One region of the Bacillus sp. KNSH39 genome, then DNA from elsewhere that is predicted to be linked to it. Evidence: predicted binding sites of a transcription regulator. Region 1 holds the regulator's gene; each other region holds the start of a gene.
What was found. The regulator NrdR, encoded in region 1, represses ribonucleotide reductase genes. The targets are predictions, from matches to a motif close to AACACNATATATNGTGTT.

Region 1 (2,281 bases):
ATAAACAAAGTATACTAACACTCGTAAACTTAAGAGCTGAGGTACGTAGTCACTACTTAAAGGGTTAGGACCTCTCTGGACTAACTTTCCCCCGTGGTAGTGGAGCAAGCCAAATTGCAAATTAGTTTTCAATTCGAACAGTTAGAATAAATTTACAAGGGGGAACTGTAGAATGGATACTATGGATACGATGGGTCGTCACGTGATCGCTGAACTTTGGGATTGCGATTTCGACAAGCTTAATGACATGCCGTATATTGAACAATTATTTGTGGATGCAGCACTAAGAGCTGGTGCTGAAGTGCGTGAGGTTGCTTTCCATAAATTTGCACCACAAGGTGTAAGTGGAGTAGTAATTATCTCAGAATCACATTTAACAATTCATAGCTTTCCGGAGCACGGTTACGCAAGTATTGATGTTTATACTTGTGGGGATCGTATTGATCCAAATGTTGCTGCAGAATATATTGCAGAAGGTTTAAACGCGAAAACGCGTGAGAGCATCGAGCTTCCTCGAGGCACTGGTAGCTTCGAAATTAAGCAGAGAGAAACAAAAGCTCTTTAAAAAAGAACATAATTGATTTAAAATGTAAAGAGGTGTATAATGCACCTCTTTTTTAGTTTATAAAAAAGGGAAAATATAACGTACTCGTTAGTTGAATAAATTGGACTCTTGCAAATGAGGTAGTGCCCTATATACCATCTTATTTTTAAGGATGAGATGATAAAGTGATGCGCTGGAACTTAAAGTGGTAAGAGAGTTAGAATGAGTTATATAATATTGTATATATATTTTAGGTGAAGTGAGTAGAGAAAAATAAAGAGTATAGTGTAAAGGAGTGAATGAATTGCGTTGTCCATCCTGTTCTCATAATGGTACAAGAGTGTTAGATTCGCGTCCGGTAGACGAGGGGCGCTCTATTCGAAGAAGGAGAGAGTGTGAAAGCTGCTTAAGTCGCTTTACGACCTTTGAAAGGGTAGAAGAGTCACCTCTTATCGTTGTAAAAAAAGAAGGCACACGAGAAGAGTTTAATAAAGAAAAGATTTTACGCGGTTTAATTAAAGCGTGTGAAAAAAGACCAGTATCTTTAAGACAATTAGAAGAAGTAACACAAAGCGTGGAACGTGAACTGCGTAATTTAGGTATATCAGAAGTGAAAAGTGATATGATTGGTGAAATTGTTATGGAAGAACTTCGCGATATTGATGATGTTGCTTACGTACGTTTTGCTTCTGTATATCGTCAATTTAAAGATTTAAATGTATTTATTGAAGAATTAAAAGATATACTGCAAAAAGAAAGAGAGTAGAAGTTGTATTTTATTCTCTTTACATACCGTAAGTAATAGGATAAGAGAGCTAGAAGCGCAAGCTAATAGCTCTTTTTCACTAAGAATTTATATAATGAAGATAGAAAGAATGAAGTAGAGGATAGATTGGATGAGAGAAAGGAAAAGCAAGAATGGAAAAACAGTCATGGATGGAGCTATTGCCGATTGATCGTTATAAAGTAAGTGCGAAAGGACTACTGCACAATTACGACCGAAAAGTGTTAACGATGTTGTATCAGCCGTTAATAGGTAGTAGAGCTTTTAGCTTATACATGACACTATGGGGAGAGCTTGAGCAAGATCGTGTATTTGGAAAAGAGAATACGCATCATTCCCTTATGGTGACTATGCAAATGCAACTTCCTGAAGTATATGAGGAACGAGTAAAGTTAGAGGCAATTGGGCTTTTGAAGGTATATATTAAGAAAGAAAAAGATATTCGAATGTTCATATATGAGTTGCAACCACCTTTATCTCCGAAGCAGTTTTTTGATGATATTGTTTTAAGTATCTTTTTATACAATCGATTGAGCAGGACAAAATATAATCAAGTAAAGCAATATTTCTTAGAAGAAGAATTTGATTTTGCTTCTTATGAAAATGTTACGCGTTCTTTCAATGATGTGTTTGGTTCGTTTAATCCAGGACAACTTGAGCATGCGCAAGAAGACCTTCGTATTCCAAAAACGACAACTATGCCAAGTAACGAGAAGGGAGACGCTCCGAAAGTTTGGAATGATTTCTTTGATTTCTCTTTATTTGTAGATGGATTGTCCGCTCTTGTTCCTAAAAAGGCGATTACAGATCAAGTGAGAGACTGCGTTATAACACTTGCTTACGTGTATGGTGTAGATGTGTTATCGATGCAAAATATCGTTCTTGGTGCAGTGACAGAGATGCAAACAATTGATATGGAAAGGCTTAGAAAAGGAGCGCGCGATTGGTATCAA
Region 2 (2,281 bases), 940 kb from region 1:
TATGTGGGTTACGATCTTATTTTTGCTTTTTTGAAAAGTTTGCTTTTGGTTCAGTTTTATTTATAATTCGTCCGATATTTGCACGGTGTTTATAAATAACCATACCTGCTAATAAACACATCGCAATAATGAAGATTTTATCCCCGCTAACAATGGATGCAATAACAGCAACAACTGCTGTTACCATAGAAGAAAGTGATACGTATCTTGTTGTAAATAAAAGGGTGAAAAATACAACAGCCAATATTGCAAAAACAACTGGTGAATAGCATAATAGCACCCCAGCAGAAGTTGCAACTGCTTTACCACCGCGGAATTTCGCGAAGATTGGATAGACATGTCCAAGAACAGCCGCTAACCCGAACCATAGTGGATGAATATCTAATCCGAAAATCATTGGTAGACTTGTTGCTAATGTCCCTTTTAAAATGTCAGCAATTGTAACGGTAAAACCTGCTTTTTTCCCTAATGTGCGGAATGTGTTTGTTCCGCCTAGATTACCGCTCCCGTGCTCACGAATATCGATTCCGTAGCCGATTTTTCCAACAACTAGTGCAAATGGAATCGAGCCAAGTAAGTAGGCAACGATAAATAAAAGATATGTAGTAACCATAAGTTCAGTCTCCTTTATTCAAATGTGTTGATAAAGGGTAAAAAGAGTTTTTCCCGTATATTGTACCATACATTTGTAAAGAGCACATTTCTTTTTTGTAAATGAAAAATTCATTATTTCGTGAAAAAAATTTCACAGTAATGTTACATTTCTCACAGAAACAGTAAGACTATATGTAGTAACATTTTAATCAAAAGATAACAACATATTGGTGGAGGGTTATAAATGTTACAAAATAATACACGTGGAGAAGAATTAATGAAAGTGTTTGAGACAATAGTCCACGGCAATGAACAAGATTTGATGCAAGAAAATGCAAATGTAGACGGCCGCTCTCCAATGGGCGTAATGGGAACGTTCGCATCTGAGAGTGCAAAATATTATGCTGTTGAGAATTTATTGTCAGATCAAGTGAAAAAAGCGATAAATGAAAATATATTATATCCACATGATTTAGATTTTTATGCAACAGGAACGACGACTTGTTCACAAATTCCGTTAGCGCAAATGCTTGCTAACGGTTTTCATACTGGACATGGACATATGAGACAACCGCAAGACATTAAAAGTGCATTGGCTCTTTCGTCTATTATTTTTCAAGCGAATCAAAATATGCAGCATGGTGGTCAATCGTTTGCACTCTTTGATATTGATTTAGCACCTTATGTACGAAAAACAATTGAGAGACATAAAAAACGATTACAATCATATCCGCTTACGAAAGAACAAATAGAAGAATTTGCATGGAAAGAAACGGAAAATGATACGTATCAAGCGTGTGAGGCTTTCGTTCATAATTCGAATAGTATGCATAGTAGGGGCGGAGGACAAGTACCGTTTATTTCTATTAATTATGGAACAGATACATCAAAAGAAGGAAGAATGTTAATTAAACAACTTTTAAAAGCGACACAAGCTGGACTTGGTAAAGGAGAGACACCGATTTTTCCGATTCAAATTTTCAAGATGAAAAAAGGTGTGAATTTTGAAGAAAGTGATCCGAACTACGATTTATTTGAATTAGCATTAGAGACAACCGCAGAGCGATTATTCCCTAACTTTTCATTTTTAGATGCTCCGTTTAATGCAGTGCATTATGATGGAAGACCAGAAAGTGAAGTATGTTACATGGGATGTCGTACCCGTGTTATGTCTAATATACATGGAGAAGAAACAGCGATTGGTAGAGGGAATTTATCATTTACGTCTATTAATTTAGTGAAATTAGCGTTAATTAGTGGTTCAAAAGAAGCGTTTTTTGAAGCGCTAAACTATTATTTAGATTTAGGAATTAAGCAGCTATTAGAAAGATATGCGTATCAATGTACGAAGCGAGCAAGAGATTTTCAGTTTTTATATTCACAAGGTGTATGGCGTGGTGGAGAAACGTTGCAGCCTGAAGACTCCGTAGCCTCGATTTTAAAACAAGGGACGTTAAGTATTGGTTTTATCGGTCTTGCGGAATGTTTAGTAGCTTTAACAGGAAAGCATCATGGGGAAGATGAAGAATCATGGAAACTTGGGTATGAAATTATTTCCTTTATGAGAGATAGAATGGATAAAGCGACAGAAGAACATCAACTGAATTTCTCAGTAATTGCAACTCCAGCAGAAGGATTATCAGGGAAGTTTGTGAAAAAAGATAGAAAAGAATTTGGCGTGATTAGC
Region 3 (2,281 bases), 2.3 Mb from region 1:
ACGTTCATAAAGAGGAATTTTGATCAGCAGGGCATCTCTCACTGATTAGTAGCCTTTCACCAATCGGACGTTTAATGCGGGATAAATAAAAGATAAAGGAGAGGGGAATTATGGGCGATTTTAAACAAGGCATTTTACCACATTGGGATTATATGTGGAAAGATAGAGCCGGCAATCGATTTATGGGAATGGTTATGTATCCAGAGAAACGAAAATGTTCAGCAAAAATGCTTCAGAAAATAAAAAGAGCATATGAAGAAGCAGTAGAAATTAAAGTAACTGTACAAGTTCGACATACATATCAGTACGTAGAAGGAATGATTGTATACTTTGATGAAGAGGCTCCGGTATGTACAATGATTGATAAAGATGAAAATCCGCATCATATATTTGTAAAAGATATTTTGCGCATTGAGCACTCTGAATAAACTTTTCATAAATAAATTGAAGTTCCATAATAATAATCTTTTTCTATAATAGTTATCTTTTAGTATGTAACGAGAAACGAAAGTATATGTATAATATATTTAATAAGGTAAATTTGATAAATGTAATCGTTTTTTAGAGCAGATTATAGTTTCATATCTGTTCTTTTTTGCGTGATGCTGGAGAAATATATTTCTTCAGCATCTAACGTTTTATGACAAAATATATTGTTAACTTTTTTAAAAATAAGGTTAAATTCGTTGACAACTTTTTTGAAAAGCACTTTATTGACATGAGTTTTAGAATGTTGTTTCATAGTCATTGTATTGAAAAAAAACGGCTATCATGTCGAAAAGTAAAAGTTAAAAAAAGAAAGAATTTATACATATATCTTGTGTCTTATTTTGAAACGTAATACAATATATAGAGAAATCAAGAACAACATATAGAGAATATAGATTTGAGAGGGAGGGTCGGAAATGTTAGTTGCATATGATTCTATGACAGGAAACGTGAAGCGTTTCATTCACAAATTAAATATGCCGGCCGTTCAAATTGATGAAGATCTAGTAATAGATGAAGACTTTATTCTTATTACGTATACAACAGGTTTTGGCAATGTACCAGAACGTGTTTTAGACTTTTTAGAGCGCAATAATGAAAAATTAAAAGGCGTATCTGCAAGCGGCAATCGTAACTGGGGAGACATGTTCGGTGCAAGTGCTGACAAGATTTCTACTAAATATGAAGTGCCTATTGTATCAAAATTTGAGTTATCTGGAACAAATAACGATGTAGAATATTTTAAGGAAAGGGTGCGGGAGATTGCGACACATTGAACTGAATAATGAAATCACGCAAATGCAGGACGGTTTTTATCAGCTTCATAAAGATAAAGAGGCATTAGAAGTCTTTATGGAAGAAGCTAGAGAGAATACCGTTCCTTTTAATAGCGTGGCAGAGCGAATGGAGTATATGAAAGAACATGATTACTATTACAACGTTCTGGACGAGTATAGCTTGGAGGAAGTAGAGGAAGTATATAACATCGCTTATGGTGAAAACTTCGAGTTCCAATCTTATATGGCAGCATCTAAGTTCTACAAAGATTATGCGTTAAAAACGAATGATCAAAAACAATACTTAGAAAGCTATGAAGATCGTGTAGCAATTGTTTCATTATACTTAGGACGCGGTGATGTTTCGAAGGCAAGACAATTCGCAAGCATGATTGTAAAACAAAACTACCAACCAGCGACACCAACCTTTTTAAATGCGGGAAGAAGCAGAAGAGGAGAAATGGTGTCTTGTTTCTTGTTAGAGATGGACGATAGCTTAAATTCGATCGGCTTTAACATTAATACTGCGATGCAATTATCGAAAATCGGCGGGGGAGTAGCTTTAAACTTATCTAAGCTACGCGCACGCGGTGAGCAAATTAAAGGTATCGACAACGCTGCAAGTGGCGTAGTACCTGTTATGAAATTGCTTGAAGATTCGTTTTCATATGCGAATCAGCTTGGCCAACGAAAAGGTGCCGGTGCAGTATATTTAAACATTTTCCATTGGGATATTATTGAATTCCTTGATACAAAAAAAATAAATGCCGATGAGAAGAGCCGTATTCAGTCTCTATCAATCGGAATTATCGTTCCAAGTAAGTTCTTTGAGCTTGCTGAGAAAAACGAACCTTTCCATGTTTTCGCGCCTTACACGGTGTATAAAGAATACGGAAAGCATTTAGATGACATTGATATCGATGAAATGTACGATGAATTAATGAGCAATCCGAAAGTGAAGAAGAAGCCACTAGATATTAGTGCACGTGATATGCTTATTAAAATCGCTATGATTC

Region 2: a site for NrdR is predicted at 779-796, ahead of ACUL40_RS10215 (anaerobic ribonucleoside triphosphate reductase). Genes of this name have one in related genera too.
Region 3: a site for NrdR is predicted at 840-857, ahead of nrdI (class Ib ribonucleoside-diphosphate reductase assembly flavoprotein NrdI). Genes of this name have one in related genera too.

Annotation. Positions count from the first base shown of each region.
Region 1 covers NZ_JBQXYO010000001.1:2,971,623-2,973,903, reverse strand. Annotated here, with positions in the region: gene speD (adenosylmethionine decarboxylase) at 182-565, shown strand; gene nrdR (transcriptional regulator NrdR) at 849-1,310, shown strand; gene ACUL40_RS15155 (replication initiation and membrane attachment family protein) at 1,463-2,281, shown strand, end outside.
Region 2 covers NZ_JBQXYO010000001.1:2,031,934-2,034,214, reverse strand. Annotated here, with positions in the region: gene plsY (glycerol-3-phosphate 1-O-acyltransferase PlsY) at 17-613, opposite strand; gene ACUL40_RS10215 (anaerobic ribonucleoside triphosphate reductase) at 839-2,281, shown strand, end outside.
Region 3 covers NZ_JBQXYO010000001.1:5,230,787-5,233,067, forward strand. Annotated here, with positions in the region: gene ACUL40_RS26850 (hypothetical protein) at 1-10, shown strand, start outside; gene ACUL40_RS26855 (hypothetical protein) at 111-428, shown strand; gene nrdI (class Ib ribonucleoside-diphosphate reductase assembly flavoprotein NrdI) at 906-1,265, shown strand; gene nrdE (class 1b ribonucleoside-diphosphate reductase subunit alpha) at 1,252-2,281, shown strand, end outside.